DNA from 3 places in the Exiguobacterium sp. N4-1P genome. Region 3 is predicted to be linked to each of the others. Evidence: predicted binding sites of a transcription regulator. Region 3 holds the regulator's gene; each other region holds the start of a gene.
The links. The regulator LexA, encoded in region 3, represses DNA repair genes until DNA is damaged. The targets are predictions, from matches to a motif close to CGAACATATGTTCG.
Positions count from the first base shown of each region.

Region 1 (5,906 bases), 1.2 Mb from region 3:
ACGCTTTTTTAATTCGTAACGCCCGTCCGTCTGGTTGTTTCCGTTCAGTCGGCACAGGAATGAACTTCTTCCCCGACAAATATTGTCCGGTCAGTGAATTCGCGTCGTTCATTAATTCTTCCGGTCGACCGGCCGCTGTGACGAAGCCGCCGTGATCACCGGCACCGGGTCCGATATCAATCAGATAATCCGCTGCCATCATCGTGTCTTCATCATGTTCGACGACGATCAACGTATTTCCGAGATCGCGCATCGTTTTCAGCGTACTGATCAATCGGTCGTTATCACGTTGGTGTAAGCCGATTGACGGTTCGTCAAGGACATAGAGGACACCTGTCAGACGGGAACCGATTTGTGTCGCGAGACGAATCCGTTGCGCTTCCCCACCGGACAATGTGCCGGCAGCACGGGAAATCGTCAAATAATCGAGACCGACGTTTTCTAAGAACGACGACCGTTCATGAATCTCGCGGACGATCATCCGCGAAATCGTTTGATCTTTTTCCGATAGTTTCGCCGGTAACTCTTCGAACCAGATGACGGCTTGCTTGACTGACATCTTCGTCACTTCTCCGATGTGGATACCGGATACTTTGACAGCAAGCGATTCGCGTTTCAGACGATGCCCTTTACAAGTCGGACATGCTTTTTTCGCCATATATCCTTCCATCTGTTCGCGGATGTAATCCGACGACGTCTCCTTGTAGCGACGTTGCAAGTTATTCAAGACACCTTCAAAGAACAGATCCGTGTTGCGGACCATGCCAAAGTCATTTTCATAACGGAAGTGAATTTCTTCTTTCAAGCTGCCGTTTAAGATGATGTCGCGTTGTTCGTCTGACAACTGTTCGAACGGCGTATCCATGTCGATTTTAAAGTGCTCACAGACTGCTTTGAGCAATTGCGGATAATATTGTGAGCTCGTTGGTTCCCACGCGACGATTGCCCCTTCGTTGAGTGACTTGTCTGCATGCGGTACGACAAGATCGACATCGACTTCAAGTTTCGTCCCGAGTCCGTCACATGAGGCACAGGCCCCGAATGGCGAATTGAACGAGAACATCCGTGGTTCGAGTTCTCCGATTGAGAAACCACAAATGGGACACGCATGATGCTCACTGAAAAGGAGCTCATTGCCATCCATCGTATCGACGATGACACGTCCCTCCGCGAGGCGAAGTGCTGTTTCGAGTGAGTCGGCGAGCCGTGATTCGACGTCCGGTCGGACGACGACACGGTCGACGACGACTTCAATCGAGTGTTTCTTGTTTTTTTCGAGTGCGATGTCATCCGTTAAATCAATCGTATCGCCATTGACACGGACACGAACGAAGCCCTCTTTTTTCAAATCTTCAAAGACTTTGACATGCGCCCCTTTTCGTCCGGAAACGATTGGTGCCAAAATCTGCAACCGCGACCGCTCAGGTAACTCCATCACTTGGTCGACCATCTGACTGATCGTTTGACTCGAGATCTCAATCCCGTGGTTCGGACAGATCGGTTTGCCGATTCGCGCATACAGCAGACGGAGGTAATCATAAATCTCCGTCACCGTCCCGACAGTCGAGCGGGGGTTTTTACTCGTCGTTTTTTGATCGATTGAAATTGCCGGACTAAGTCCCTCAATCGCATCGACGTCCGGTTTATCCATCTGCCCTAAAAACTGGCGTGCATAAGCGGAGAGGCTTTCGACATAACGTCGTTGCCCTTCCGCATAAATCGTATCGAACGCTAGTGATGACTTCCCGGATCCCGATAAGCCCGTCAAGACGACGAGCTGATCGCGCGGGATTTCAACATCGATGTTTTGAAGGTTATTGACGCGAGCGCCTTTGATGATAATCTTGTTTTTCTTGTCTCCCAACTTAGGCACCTGCTTTCAATTCTAATATAAGATCTCGAAGCTCTGCTGCGCGCTCGAATTGCATGTCTTTCGCTGCTTGTCGCATCTCTTGATCCAACTGTTCGAGTAGCGTTTCGCGCTCCGGTTTTTTCAGTTTATTGAATTTCTCCAGTTTTTCGACCGTATCATCACTTTCAATCGTCGTACTGATGACACCGCGAACATCTTTTTGAATCGTTTTCGGCGTAATGCCGTGTTCTTTATTGAACGCGAGCTGAATGTTGCGCCGACGTTCCGTCTCATCCATTGCCCGTTGCATCGAATCTGTAATCTTGTCTGCAAACAGGACAACGTGCCCTTCCGAGTTCCGGGCCGCCCGTCCGATCGTCTGAATCAATGATCGCTCGGACCGTAAGAAACCTTCTTTATCCGCATCGAGAATCGTCACGAGCGACACTTCCGGAATATCGAGTCCTTCACGAAGCAGATTGATCCCGACGAGTACGTCATACTTACCAAGCCGCAGATCGCGAATGATTTCAATCCGTTCGAGCGTCTTGATTTCCGAGTGCATGTAGTTGACCTTAACACCGTGTTCTTTTAAATAATCGGTCAAGTCTTCCGACATTTTTTTCGTCAATGTCGTCACGAGAACCCGTTCATTTTTCGCAACGCGGTCCCGGATGTTGTCCATCAAGTAATCGATTTGACCCGTGATCGGATGAATCTCGATCGTCGGATCGACGAGTCCCGTCGGACGAATAATTTGTTCAACCATCTCTTTTGAGTGCTCGAGCTCATAAGGTCCCGGCGTCGCTGAGATATAAATTGCTTGACTGACCTTCTCTTCAAACTCTTCAAAACGAAGCGGCCGGTTATCTTTCGCTGACGGCAAACGGAAACCATGCTCGACGAGGACTTGTTTCCGCGCCTGGTCACCGTTATACATCCCGCGGATTTGCGGTAACGTGACGTGCGACTCATCGGCGACGAGCAAGAAGTCTTTCGGGAAGTAATCGATGAGCGTATACGGCGTCGATCCTTCCGGCATCAGGTTTAAATGACGGGAATAGTTTTCAATTCCTGAGCAGTAACCCATTTCACGCATCATCTCGAGATCGTAGTTCGTCCGTTGCTCAAGACGTTGCGCTTCAAGTAACATCCCGTCTTCACGCATCTTCGCGAGTTGCGTCTCAAGTTCGACTTCGATGTTCGCGATTGCTTTTTGAAGACGTGTGTCCCCCGTCACGAAGTGGGACGCCGGGAAGATTGAGATATGTTCACGATCGGCGATGATTTCACCTGTCAACGGATCCATGTCGCGAATCCGTTCGATTTCGTCACCAAAAAATTCGACACGGACACATTGTTCGTCTCGTGACGCCGGGAAAATCTCGACGACATCACCACGGACACGAAACCGCCCGCGCTGGAAGTCGATGTCATTTCGTTCATATTGAATGTCAATCAAACGACGGAGCATCTCGTTACGCCCCATCTCGTTGCCGACACGAAGCGACAACACGTGATTATTGTATTCTTCCGGGTTACCGAGACCGTAGATACACGAGACGGACGCAACGATCAAGACGTCATCTCGCTCAAACAAGGAAGATGTCGCCGAGTGACGGAGTTTATCAATCTCATCGTTGATGGACGAGTCTTTTTCGATGAACGTGTCCGTCGACGGGACATACGCTTCCGGTTGATAGTAATCATAAAAGCTGACGAAGTACTCGACCGCGTTGTTCGGGAAAAATTCTTTGAACTCCGAGTACAGTTGCCCGGCCAGTGTTTTATTATGCGCCAGGACTAACGTCGGCTTTTTAATCTCTTTGATGACATTCGAGACGGTGAACGTCTTACCGGTTCCGGTCGCTCCGAGCAACGTTTGATGCCGCTCGCCGTTCTTGACGCCGGTGACCAATTGTTTAATGGCAGCCGGCTGATCGCCGCCTGGTTCAAATGGTGACACTAACTCAAAATCCATCGCTAACTTCCCCCTCATTCCGTAAAAAATCTATCTTTATTGTATCACTTTACGAACAAACATTCGATTATGAAGTGCTCCTTCTAGGAAGTTACCCGTTTTTCCAAAAAAGAAAAAGTCCCAGTACGGATTATCTCTGAAAAAGATAAAGTTCACTCAAGAAACAACAACATCCCCTACCACTTACGTGATAGAGGATGTTCATTATTGAAGCGTTCGAATTTTCGTCCGGCGATTCCCCGGCTCACTGACGAACATGATGCCGAGTTCATGATGATCTTGTTCATAAAAAGCCCGTTGTGCAAACCGAACATCTCCATTATGATTCATCACTTCGAGACGTAAGTACGGTTTATGCTTTTGAATCGCTTCATAGAAGCTCGTCTCGGAATCAACAAAATCACCGTTGACCTTATAGATGGCTTCTCCGGGTACGAGCCCCATTTCTGATGCCGGTAATCCAGGGAACGTCCCCAGGATGACGACACCCCGTTTTCCATTGAGGAAAATCGGCGTCGCTGAACGATTCAAACGTTTGACCCGTTGGTGCAAGATGATGTGCAAGACGAGCAGGAGCGGTAGACCGAATAACCATTCTTCCCGGTTCGTCACGTACGCACCCAGTGTCAACAAGACCGCGAGTAACAATGTGATGACGCGACCCCGAATCAATGGACGCATCAACTCAGCCGGCAATTTTCCTGTGAACAGAAAACTGAAGCCGAGCGGGAAAAAGAGCACGAGCGGGACGTACTCCGGAAAAGCGAACCGCGGAAACCATTCCTCGAGACTACTGCCTGGAACAATGACGAGCAACGGAATCAACCACAGTTTGTTCGCGGACAACCCACCGATGAAACGCCCCCGCTTCGATAAGACGAGTGATGGGGACAACTGCTTTTGACCGCGCCACGCGACGAGCGCCAATTCTGCCAGCAGCGTCAAGCTCGCAAGCAACAGCAACGTCGTCGCGTCGACCTCTTTAATCCCGTCCATCCGTTCATCCGTCACGAACCACCCGATAAGTGCCAAAACGCTGAGCGGCCAAAGCGGCAAGTTAAACCGGACGACGCCAATCACTAATGTCACGGCAGCGAGCGCCGTAAAGGCGACAATGAAGACCGGGCTGACGGTCACCTGTAAACTCAAACTGATTGCAGATAAGACAATCCCGACGAGCAGACCGGGCAGTAATGTCTCAAAAATGTCGGTCCGTTGATCGCGTGATTTCGAGCGGAACAAGTTCCGTTCTCGCCTGACGCGACGAATACCGATTACAACACTGACTAGAATGGCTAACCACAGGATTGGACTAGCGATAAGACTAATCACTGTCCAACCGATTCCATCGAATAATTCCACGCCCATTCAGACCTCTTTCCGTGATTTATTCAGCAGCAACTTCAAGTGCCTTGATGCGTTGTACATCATTTTTCGAGTCTTCTAACTTTTTCAAGAGACGTGTCTCCATCTCGGAAGCCGTCACCGGGTCAATCTTACCCGTGACTTCGAGCTTGGCATCTTTTTGAAGTTGTTCGACTGCTTGTTTCATCGTGTCGCCATAATACCCATCCTGCCCTTTCGGATCGTAACCGATCGCTTCGAGCACGAGATGTGCATTTTCGACAGTTTTTCCATAGTCCCCGACATTGAGCGCTTTGTCATCCGTCAATATTTTCGTGACATTGAAATACGCGGGTTGTTTGACTTCAACGGTCGGTTTAACTCCTTTTTTGTGAATCCAGTTCCCATCTGGCGTCAACCATTTGTTCGTTGTCAGCTTCAGGTCACTGCCATCTTTTAAGTCATACGCACTTTGGACGATCCCTTTACCGAATGACTTTGTACCGACGACTTCTGCACCGGCGCCTTCTTTCAGACCGGCGGCTAAAATTTCTGACGCTGACGCGGAACCGCTATCTTCCAACACGACGATGTTATAAGGTTTCTTCGCGTCCGCCTTCCCGAATTCCTGCGTCCGGTCGCCTTTATTGTCTTCGACCTGGAAAATCGGTGTATCTTTCGGAATGAATGGCGCAATCATTTTCGAAACTGCCGTCAACAGTCCGCCCG
Region 1 is NZ_CP022236.1:2,304,915-2,310,820, forward strand. Features, by position in the region: gene uvrA (excinuclease ABC subunit UvrA) at 1-1,864, opposite strand, end outside; gene uvrB (excinuclease ABC subunit UvrB) at 1,866-3,833, opposite strand; gene A0126_RS11915 (PDZ domain-containing protein) at 4,038-5,201, opposite strand; gene A0126_RS11920 (S41 family peptidase) at 5,221-5,906, opposite strand, start outside.
Region 1: a site for LexA is predicted at 3,886-3,899, ahead of uvrB (excinuclease ABC subunit UvrB). Genes of this name have one in related genera too.

Region 2 (5,906 bases), 380 kb from region 3:
GTTCCCGAGCGATTCGTCGAATTGACAGACCGAACGGTATTCGCAAAACGTACACGGTGTTCGCTCTTGATAGTCGAACGGATCGATGGCGATATCTCCCGCGTACATCTCGGCACTGCTTGTTTTCAATTCGTCCCAGGCATGATCCATCAACGCGTTCAGTTCCGCTTCTTTGACGACCCCTTTCGTATGTGATTTATGCAGTCCTGTCTTCGTAAACGTCACTTTGACGAGTGGCGATTTTTTCCGTTCATCAAACGCGATTTGATCCATCGCCCGTAACACATCATCATTTTCGACAATCACACCTTGCATCTGGTAGGATTCGAGCAATAAACGATTCCGTTCTTCTTCAGCCGCCGACAAATCACTTCGTAACATCGGATTTTTGACATGGAAGTACAGGGCGCCTGCTGGTTTCGCTTGTTGATTAAATAAGACTTCTGATTGTTCGACGACCGTTTTTAAATAGAACAACATCTGAATCGCAAGACCATAATAAATTTCAGCAAAATCAAGCGCTCGGGCACTCGACTTGTAATCGACAATCCGGACGTACAATTGGTCACCAATCGTCGCTTGGTCGACTCGATCAATTCGACCAGTGAATTCGATTTCCGTTCCATCCGGCAGTGTAAACCGTAAAGGAGGGAACATCGCGTTCCCAAAGCTGATTTCAAATAAATCAGGTTCGAAGTCAGACCGTTCTGCTTGTTTGACGAGCATCTTCGCCGTTTGTTCGACGACATCCGTTAATTTTTTCTGAATGTATCCGAACCGATTCGAACTCATCAAAATAGCATTTTGAATGTCTGGTGTCACTTTTTCCACGGCATTTTTCGCAAGTTCTGTGCACGATGCATCATCTAAATCACGCCATTTTCTGCCGGACTCCTTGATGTTGACGGACAAATCATTTAACGCGCCATGAAATAGATTTCCAATGTCGGGTGCCTCGAATTTATATAGTTTTCGTTCCTTCAAACGTAGCCCATACCGTGCAAAATGCTTATAGGAACACGCATTATACGTCTCAAATCTAGAGACACTCGCCTTGATGCTGTCACCGTAAAGGGAACGTGCTAAGTCGTCTGGAAGTTCATCTGCTCGGTTTTGATAAAATAACGCATCGACGAGTAACGCCATTCGTTCTCGTCCTTGACCATTCTCGAGCAATGCATTGTAGACATCAAACCATGACGATTGAATCGGATACCGGCGCTGTAAACGGCGTAACTCGATTGCCGTCGCAGCCGCCGCTCGGTCGGGATCAGTTACGAAATCGAATTGATCATTTGGTGCATGCTCTCCTGCTTCTGCGAAGTGTGTTTTGACAGGACGGTCTTGCAGTAACTGGTACTTGATTTGTTTCACGATGGAGGCTGGTTGTAATGCCTTCCCGTCCTCATCAACAAGAGCATAACTGATATACAACGATTCACTCGGTGCCGTCACTCCGTGGTACAGGTAGTATAATTCGTCATCAAAGACATCCAGTGACGCTTTACCGACCGGAACTCCATGATTGTGAAGGAAATCATGATCTCCTTCCGACAATAGTTTCGACTGGTCTTCGACGAACGGAATCATACCATCATTCGCGCCGAGTAAAAATGCGACTTTTACTCGTTGTAAACGCCCCCGGACATAATCCGTCGCGATGACCTGATCGAGCGATGGTGGGACGAGTGAGAAGCGCAGACTCTCAAGTCCGGTTTCGACCATTTGTACGAATAAGTCTGTCGACAGTTCCGTCTCAGGAGCTGCTGCTTCGAGTTGTTCAAGTAAATGTAAGACCGCTTCATATACTTGATCATGTTCCCGGGCATGACTGAGCTCATTGCGCTCGAGCGCCTCTTGTTTCCAACTGAACAGCCGATCTGTCAACTGGTGTTCTTCAAGGAACTGATAAAGCGAACGCGTATGTTCACTCATTGTTTTTGATTTCTTCAACCGGTCTTGTAACGGGGTAATCGCATCGACGACGAATTGACGCATCCGGTTTAACTCATCCTCTTCTTCGAGTTCCTCCGCCGTCAGACTGACTTCATCCGTTAAGCGTCGTTTCAATTGCCACGGCTTTTGCCACATCGTGCCTTTAATGCCACGTTCTAAGACAAACGTCTCCAATCGATCAAGCGCGAGCCGTTGATCATCTGCCGGGAGTGGCATCAATTCCGTTTTCAGCAGACGAAAGACTGCTTCTTCACGGTAACCGGCGACGACGAGCTCTAAAGCAGACTGAATCAATTCAACAATCGGATGATGAATCATCGTTTCCCGCTTATCAAGGAAATACGGAATATCATAGAGCTGAAACGCACGTTCTAAATGATCCGCATACGGTTCAAGATGTCGTACGATAAAAGCAATTTCATTGAACCGGTAACCATGCTGGCGCACGAGTTGGATTGCCTGGCGGACAGCGGCTTCCGTTTCGACTTGGCGATTGACGGCAGCTGTCACCGTGACCCCGTCCACTTCATGATCGACAGGAGGATAGGCAGGACTCATCAATGATTGTTCTAATGTTTGTAGTCCTTCCGACTTGAACTTAATCGTCCGTTCATAATGGACCTCTTCATGCTCGAGCTGTCGGTCTTGCATCTGTTCGAGCAATTGCATATAACAACGTTGGGAGACCCCAAACTCCGTCTGTTTCGCATAGGGATCGCTCACATCGATTGTAAAGCTGATATGCACTTCTTTTGCTAGTTCCATCAATTTAAGCAACACCTGTTGTTCCTGTAACGAAAACTCATAGAAACCATCAATAAAGAATTGTGTATTACCAAGACCTGCTGTCGGTAACAAGTCGAGTAACGTTGTATAGTAATCATCTGCATGAAGCGCTTTATCCACGATGCGTTCTGAGAACCGCTCATAAATCAGAGCTAAATCATTTAGTTTCGGCGAGCGTTCCGGAGAAAGTCCGCTAATTTGACGTAACATGTCTGGAGCGACGAGCGAACGTTTGAACGTAGCGATCAGTTCATCAAGCCCCTTGTAAAACCCGGGCATATTCTTTGTCCGTTTGAAAATCTTTAACTCATTTTCAACTTCTTCGACGACTTGACGTAATAACAACTGTGTCCCTGTCTCGTCTAAAAACGGAATCGCCTGATTGCCATGATCCCGCATGATATGAAAAGCAAAGCGCCGCAAACTCATGACTTCCATCCGTACTAATCCAGATAGGCGGGCATCCGTCGCAATTCGACGTTCCATCTCAAATGACATTTGATCGGGGACGATAAAATAAATCGGCTCTCCAAGTGGTCGCTCCTCGAGCTCATTGATTACAGTCTCTATTAATTTTGTGGTTTTTCCGGTTCCGGCACGACCGAGGTGCATATGATTCATGGTCATCAGTTCCTCCCTTAGCTCGTTTTTGTATACGTCATTATCTCATAAAACACGAACAAACGTCCGTTTTTGAAGCTATATTTTTCTACTTATTTTTGCTACACTGAAGCCAATTAAAATTAGTTAGACAGGAGGAATACCATGCTATATGATGACATCGGAAAACAACCGATGCTTGAACAGCTAGTCGCTCGCTTTTATCAACTTGTTTATGCCGACCCCATACTTCGTCCGATTTTTCCTGATGATCGTCAACGTGTCGAGCAGGCGCAAGTTATTTTTTTGACACACTTAACAGGTGGTCCACGCCAATATGAGTTAGATGATTCGCGGACGAATTTAGCGATGATTCACCGACTCTTACCAATTGAACAGCAACACGCCTTTCGCTGGATGGAGTTGATGGAAGTGGCCATCTATGAGACACTTTCCAATCGAGCTGTAGCTGAACGTTTGATGGAGCGCTTACGAATTGGTGCATTAAACGTCTTACGGATTTGTGAGGCTCATCAGGAACCGTGAGGGATTTTTCTTTCTCATCTGTCCATTTCCATGTAAAATGAAAGATGGAGGCGATAATTATGACTGAAGAACAAGATAAGAAACCTGATTTAGTGAAATCGGCACTCGAACAAGCAGAGGCGAAAACTGCAGAGGAACCGGTTGAAGAAGAAAAGTCTGACGAGCAAAAGAAACTCGAACATATTAAAGGACTCGTCACATTAGAGCGCGGTTCTGATTACTTCCGTGTCGTCTTTTATGATGACCACAAGCATTTGATTTTCAAGGAACTCGATTATGATCGTGTCGAATTCGTTGGTCGCTTCTATAATGATAGTTTTGACGCGACGAATTTGAAACAGCTCGAAGAAATTGCAGAGAAAGCACTCTCAACTTCGATTCGAAAACGTTTCCTTTAAGATAGGTTATGTATAGAGAAAGCCGCGTCCCTGGATTAAATGAGGGACGCGGCTTTTTTCTTATACGCTTGTTTATTCACTCTCGGGAGTGTTTCTTTTTTTGCGACGAAGTACATATGCGAGTACCCCTCCGGCAACGGCAAGCCCTGTCGCCGCTAAAACGGGAATCAATACTTTCTTCGAAGATAATTTTTGCTTCACTTGCTCTAAGCGAGATTCTGTTACTTCTTTTTGCGCAATCGATGTGCGGCGGTTAATCGTCATATGTTTTGATGCATCTGTGACGACTACTCGCTTTGTCACCCAACGTCGATTTCCTGCCTCGTCGACGATGAGTTGGCGTGTTCGCTTAATATCTTTAATTCGTTTGCCGGGCGTGTTTTCTGGACGGACGATCCGTGAACTAATAAAACGGCGTCCTCCATTAACACCGAAGCCCGGCTGTAATTTTCTACGGTTTAACCATTCATATGATTCATTCATCGTGTAGCGACCAGATCGGCCGCTTCACCTCCCCTTCAATGCGCATTCAGTTTCTACTCAAGTTCATTTCGCTCTCATTGGTAACGTTTCCTGTTAGAGTGTTCCACTTTTCTGCACTTTTTAAACGTGTTCATGTCCCGTCCCCTGGAAGCGTCGTTGCATTTCGTAAGCTAATTCTAGGGTTTTAATCCGCTGTCGTTCAATACTATAGGCAGATGCGGCCGTATCAATCCGCTGTCCTGTTTGAAACTCGACTTGCACCTTTCCGCCACTCTTCTTAACGGTCTTCATTTGTTTAAAGTTAATCCAGATGCACTCCGCCTTTTCTTTAGCTGTCGTCGGAAAGAAGATGGTTTGTGCTTGCCAATCAATTAAAACCGGCGTTTTTCGGTTTGGTCCTAAGATATGTCGTGCTGCTTCAATTCTTCCTCGCATCGAAGAACCAAAATACAAACATGATTCTTCAATCAGTTTGATCGGATGTCCTTCGAGCACAAGTTCCGACCGTTCTTTAATAAGTAGTGTTTGCGGTTCCCCGTATTGACCGTACTGAGGAATAAGAGCTAACGTTTCTTCCGTGATGTTATGTGGCATCCTACTATCTCCCTTCTTCTATTACTTTGTTTATATCAAAGAACCCACCTGTACGCCCTCGACTGTTCGATATTTCCCAATATAAAAAACGAGATATCGCTATCTCGTTTTTAAAGTTCTTTCGTTGATTGGTCCATCTCTGGCTTAAAATGACGTGGGAATTTGAAAATCACACAAACTTTATCTTTTCCATTTCCCACTGCTTGGTTCTCGATTGAAACTTCCCCGTCATGACGCTCAACGATACGTTTTACGATATAAAGACCTAGACCAAATTTACCTTCTTTACCACGTGAAAATTGATGGAAAAGTGGTGATGATGAATCGAGTGGTGGACCGTCGTTTTCAATCTCGATTTGAGCTATCTCTTCGGTCCCGGATAAACGAATATCAATCGATGTCTCGGCATATCGCATCGCATTATCAATTACATTTTCAAGTGCAACTCGTAATTGTTCTCCTTCGCCAAGTACAAGACCGGCTTCCCCTGTAATCGTCCACGAAAGCGGCTTTGTACTTGAAAAACGACTTTGTAGTAAATGA
Region 2 is NZ_CP022236.1:708,483-714,388, reverse strand. Features, by position in the region: gene addB (helicase-exonuclease AddAB subunit AddB) at 1-3,369, opposite strand, end outside; gene A0126_RS03675 (truncated hemoglobin) at 3,508-3,888, shown strand; gene A0126_RS03670 (hypothetical protein) at 3,948-4,286, shown strand; gene A0126_RS03665 (hypothetical protein) at 4,359-4,769, opposite strand; gene A0126_RS03660 (competence protein ComK) at 4,890-5,363, opposite strand; gene A0126_RS03655 (HAMP domain-containing sensor histidine kinase) at 5,474-5,906, opposite strand, start outside.
Region 2: a site for LexA is predicted at 3,419-3,432, ahead of addB (helicase-exonuclease AddAB subunit AddB). Genes of this name have one in related genera too.

Region 3 (5,906 bases):
CCTAAATGTCCTGCGAGTGAAGCCGCTTCTGCAGAGACACCTTCCATTAAATCACCGTCTCCGCAAATTCCATACGTGAAGTGATCGACGACGTTTAAGTCGTCACGGTTGTATTTGGCTTCGAGGTGACGTTCTGCCATCGCCATCCCGACAGCCATCGCGATGCCTTGTCCGAGTGGACCAGTCGTCGCATCGACACCTGCTGTGTGACGGTATTCCGGGTGACCCGGTGTTTTTGAGTTCCATTGACGGAATGACTTCAAGTCATCCATCGCGAGGTCGTATCCTGATAAATGGAGGAGTGAGTAGAGAAGCATTGAACCGTGTCCTGCTGAAAGTACAAAACGGTCACGGTTAAACCATTCTGGATTTTTAGGGTTGTGGTTCATATGATCCGCCCATAATGTAAATGCCATCGGTGCTGCACCCATCGGCATTCCCGGGTGGCCCGAGTTCGCTTTTTGTACTGCATCAATTGATAAGGTACGAATCGTATTTACTGCTAATAATTCTACTGTTGTCATGTTCGTCAAAACAATCATCCTCTCTCTTTTTCACAAATTCTATATCATTTTAGCACACACAGAAATGTGATACAACTTTTCTAAATAGTATGTCACATTAAAATGAATGCGCTCTCTATTGCCCTTTTCAAGCGACTTTCATGATACACATTACTGATTTTCCCATTAAAAAAGCTACCTCGCTCACGGATTGAGCGACGCAGCTTTCGTTCATACAAAACTTGCTTACTGTTTATTGCGTTCTTCTTCTTGTGCTTGCTTCAATTTTTCAGGCGTAACATCCGTTCCTTCTTCATCAACGATTTTGATACCCATCATTTGATTTTTGAACGAACCACGAAATGCTTCTAAATAGGCCGTTCTTAATTCTTTTTGTTCCGCCGTCTCAGCTTCCGTTAACGGTTCGACTTTTGATTTATTAGCAAGTTCATTAATTCGATCGAGTTGTTCTTGTGATAACATAATATCCCTCTTTCTCTTTGACTCAACGCGGAGCACTTTAATAGTAACCTTACTGTAAAAGACCCGAAAAAAAAAAGCAAGTTTGTCGCGTCAAGATGACACAACACCTGCTTTCATTCATAAGACTGGACAACTTCTTTATATTCAAGATAACGCCGGTTGACCGTCGCTTTCGAAATATCATGCCCCATGCCGCGTAAGGTCGTCGCGATGTCAGCAAACGTCAAACCAAGTTCACGTAATCGAACGATTTCTTCAATCGGGACTTCCTTTCGACTGCGGCCGGCATTCTCGCCTTGCCGATTAAGATTTTGTTCGGGTCTAAAACCATTATCGACAGCCCGTCGCATACCGCGTGCGATTTTTGCATTGTGGAGCTTACGCTGGTATTCCTCAACGAGTGAAACGATCTCGAGGACCATTGCTTCCGCATCCGCCAGTTGGTATTCACCGTCTGACTCCATCGTCATCAACTGGACATCATGTTTTTTGAACGTATGCAAAATCGCGATTTTGGCGTTTCCTCGTCCGATTCGTGTATCGTCCGTCACGAGCACCGCTTCCACCAGATGACGCGTTACATAATCAAGAACGGTTAACATCCCTTCTCGCTCTACATCATAGCCACTTTCTTTTTCGACGATGATATCTATGATTTCAAATCCTTTTGTTAAAGCGAGTCCCGACAGTTCTGCTCTTTGCCGCTCCAGTGAGCTCTCTTGTGCTTCTTTTTCCGTCGAGACGCGACAGTAGATTACTACTTTCATCGTACCTCACACCCCTGTTCGTTCATTCAACAACTTTTATATTCTGTCATTGTTGTGCGATTGGTACAACGATTTTGTCTTTCGAAATGACATGTTTTGTTTCGAGCTCATTGTTCTTGATCAGCCAGTCGATGTATTCCTGGTTCGTCATCGAACCATCATTGTAGACTTCTGCAACTTGTTCGACCGTTACGTTCTCATCAACCGTGACTGACGCCGTGAGTAATTGGTGTACCTTTTCATCTGGTCGTGGTGTTAAAAGAAAAAGAATGAAAGCAAAACTGAGCGTATAAAACAGAATTGAAAAGGCATGAGTACGAATAGAATGAATCATCATGAATCCCTCCAAATAGGTTATTAGAATAAATGTTCTCGGAACAATTGTTCGCATAATCTATAATAAACACAGAACCAGTGTTCGGTCAACACAAAAACATCGAACAATTGTTTGTGCGCTCATTTGTTCTATGTTATAGTAATTCTAGAAACATATATTCCTAAATCCTAAAAAAACCAATCCGGAAAGAGGTGGCAATTCGTATGCGGAAAATGTCTAAACGTCAACAAGAAATCCTTGACTACATCATCGCTGAAGTGAAGTTAAAGGGCTATCCACCTTCAGTTCGCGAAATTGGTGAAGCTGTTGGTCTTGCTTCAAGCTCAACGGTACACGGTCATTTGGATCGTCTAGAAAAACGTGGACTGATTCGCCGTGACCCGACGAAACCACGCGCGATTGAAATATTGCTTGATAAACCTGAAGAAATCAACGAAGCGATCGTCCATGTCCCCGTTATCGGCAAGGTAACTGCCGGACTTCCGATCACTGCGATTGAAAACATAGAAGAGCATTTCCCACTCCCTGCACATTATGTAGGAAATGAAACCGTCTTTATGTTGACGATTGATGGCGAATCGATGATTAATGCAGGTATTCTTGATGGCGATCGTGTTATCGTGCGTCAACAAAACACAGCAGAAAACGGGGAGATTGTCGTTGCGATGACCGAAGATAGTGAAGCGACAGTCAAACGGTTCTTCTTAGAAGATCAACAGGTACGTCTTCAACCAGAAAATGACTCGATGGACCCGATGTATTTCGATAACGTGTCGATTCTTGGCAAGGTCATCGGCGTTTACCGGACGATTCACTAAGAGAGGGACCAGCTAAGCTGGTCTTTTTTCATGCCTTCTGGAAATGTACATGATACGGTCAACTCCGTTGCCCTAACGGGATATGTTGTTTATTCGGTCGCAACGAACCAAACGGATTGGCTCCCGACCGCTGTCGGAATCGCCGTCGGGACCTTATGGCTTTCGCCCGACTTAGACTTAAAATCGGAACCTTACTATCGTTTTGGCCCTTTGCGTGTCCTTTGGATGCCATACGTTAAAATTATGCCGCACCGCTCCATCTGGTCGCATGGCTTAATCATCGGAGATGTCATCCGCCTACTCTACAGTGCCGCTTTATTGATTCCGCTACTCTTTTTAGCCTTCTATAGTGAAATCATCCAAGCAAGCACGGTCGACTCATTGATTGACGTCATGCCTGCTTTTATTATCGGTGTGATGACCGCAAGTACGATTCATATCATCCTTGATCATACGAGTAGTTGGTTCCGCCCTAAAAAGAAACGAAAAAAACGTCGATCCTGACTTTTTCCATTCAATCATGGAAAAAGTCTTTTTATTATCCAATTCTAATTTTTTTAAACCTAAATATTGAAAATTTCGATTCCTATATTTCAATTATTTGTATTGAAAACGTTATCAATTCGGGTTAGGTTTAAATAGAAAGGCATTATTCGCTTTAATCCAAAGGGAGGGTTTTTGCATGAGTAATTTTATTAGTGAGATGATGGGAACATTGATTCTCGTCCTACTCGGGGATGGCGTCGTCGCCGGTGTCGTTCTGAAGAAAACCAAGTCTGAAAATGGTGGCTGGATTGTCATCACGCTCGCTTGGGGTCTCGCCGTTATGACCGGTGTTTACGTCGCGGCATCCAGTGGTGCCCACTTGAACCCAGCGGTTACTTTGTCGCTCGCGCTCAATTCTGACTTACCGTGGGCAGATGTACCTATCTATATCGCTGCTCAACTTGTCGGAGCATTCCTTGGCGCAGTACTCGTTTGGCTTCATTACATGAAACATTTTGAAGCGACAGAAGATCAAGCCGCAAAACTCGGTGTCTTCGCGACAGGTCCAGCAATCCGTCATACGGGATCAAACTTAGTATCTGAGATCATCGGGACATTCGTTCTCGTCTTTGGTATCTTGGCGCTTGGAGCGAATACGTTTGCAGACGGACTCAATCCATTGATCGTCGGTCTCCTCGTAGTCGTCATCGGTCTTTCGCTCGGTGGTACGACGGGTTATGCAATCAACCCTGCCCGTGACCTTGGTCCACGTATCGCCCACGCGATCTTACCGATTCCGGGTAAGGGATCATCAGACTGGGGTTACTCATGGATTCCGATTGTCGGACCAATCATCGGAGGCGCAATCGCCGTCTTCATCTATCAACTGCTATTTTGATTGAGCATTAGGTATCTTAACTATTCAAGGGGGACTCACAGATGGAAAACAAGTATATTTTAGCACTCGACCAAGGAACGACAAGCTCACGCGCCATCATTTTCGATCATGATGGTCAAATCGTCAACTCTGCTCAACGTGAATTCAAACAATACTTCCCACAACCAGGCTGGGTCGAGCATGATGCAAATGAAATCTGGGGTTCGATTTTAGCAGTCATGGCGGATGCACTCGGAACGGCTGACATCAAACCGAGTCAAATCGCGAGCATCGGAATTACGAACCAACGTGAAACGACAGTCGTCTGGAACAAGGAAACGGGAAAACCAGTTTATCATGCCCTTGTCTGGCAATCGCGTCAAACGGCCGACATTTGTGATGAGCTAAAAGAACAAGGACTCAATCAAAAATTCCGCGATAAAACTGGCTTACTCATCGATGCCTACTTCTCAGGAACAAAAGTCAAATGGATTCTAGATAACGTCGATGGTGCACGTGAGCAAGCAGAGAACGGGGAACTGCTCTTCGGTACAATCGATACGTGGCTCGTCTGGAAGCTCTCAGGTGGAAAAACACATATCACAGACTACACGAATGCCTCACGGACACTCATGTACAACATTTACGAACAACAATGGGATGACGAGTTACTTGAAATCCTGACAGTCCCTAAATCGATGTTGCCAGAAGTCCGTCAATCAAGTGAAGTCTACGACAACACAGTCCCGTATCACTTCTTCGGCTTCGAAGTTCCAATCGCCGGCATCGCCGGTGACCAACAAGCTGCCTTGTTCGGTCAAACGTGCTTTGAACCGGGCGAAGGGAAAAACACATACGGTACAGGTTGCTTCATGTTGATGAATACGGGCGAAAAAGCCGTTTCTTCAGACCACGGACTCTTGACGACGATCGCTTGGGGCGTCGACGGCAAAGTGGAATACGCACTCGAAGGTTCAATCTTCGTTGCCGGTTCTGCAATCCAGTGGTTGCGTGACGGTCTCCGAATGTTGAAAAATGCAAAAGACTCAGAAGGCTACGCTTTGAAAGTCGATTCAACAGACGGTGTCTACGTCGTTCCTGCTTTCGTTGGTCTTGGTGCACCGTACTGGGATAGCGACGTTCGCGGTGCCATCTTCGGATTGACACGCGGGACGGAAAAAGAGCACTTTGTCCGCGCAACACTCGAGTCACTCGCTTACCAAACTCGCGACGTCTTGACAGCGATGCAGCAAGATTCCGGCATCGAACTGAAAACGTTACGCGTCGACGGTGGTGCCGTTGCCAACGACTTCTTGATGCAATTCCAATCGGATATTCTCGGTGTTCCAGTTGACCGCCCGGAAATCAATGAGACGACGGCACTCGGTGCAGCCTACCTCGCTGGACTCGCTGTCGGCTATTGGAAAGATAAAGCTGAAATCAAAAAGCAGTGGAAACTCAACCATCAATTCACACCTGAAATGAAAGAAGACGATCGCGAAAAACGTTATGCCGGATGGCAAAAAGCGGTCGAAGCGACAATGGCATTCACACCGAACAAAAAAGCAGCCAACGCAAACGTCTAATCGAACAACGATGACTTTTGCACCACTCTATTAAAAAGAAGCGATTTCG
Region 3 is NZ_CP022236.1:1,085,632-1,091,537, reverse strand. Features, by position in the region: gene tkt (transketolase) at 1-542, opposite strand, end outside; gene A0126_RS05530 (DUF896 domain-containing protein) at 750-986, opposite strand; gene A0126_RS05525 (YneB family resolvase-like protein) at 1,100-1,753, opposite strand; gene A0126_RS05520 (cell division suppressor protein YneA) at 1,800-2,087, opposite strand; gene lexA (transcriptional repressor LexA) at 2,294-2,908, shown strand; gene A0126_RS05510 (metal-binding protein) at 2,939-3,412, shown strand; gene A0126_RS05505 (MIP/aquaporin family protein) at 3,591-4,292, shown strand; gene glpK (glycerol kinase GlpK) at 4,334-5,857, shown strand.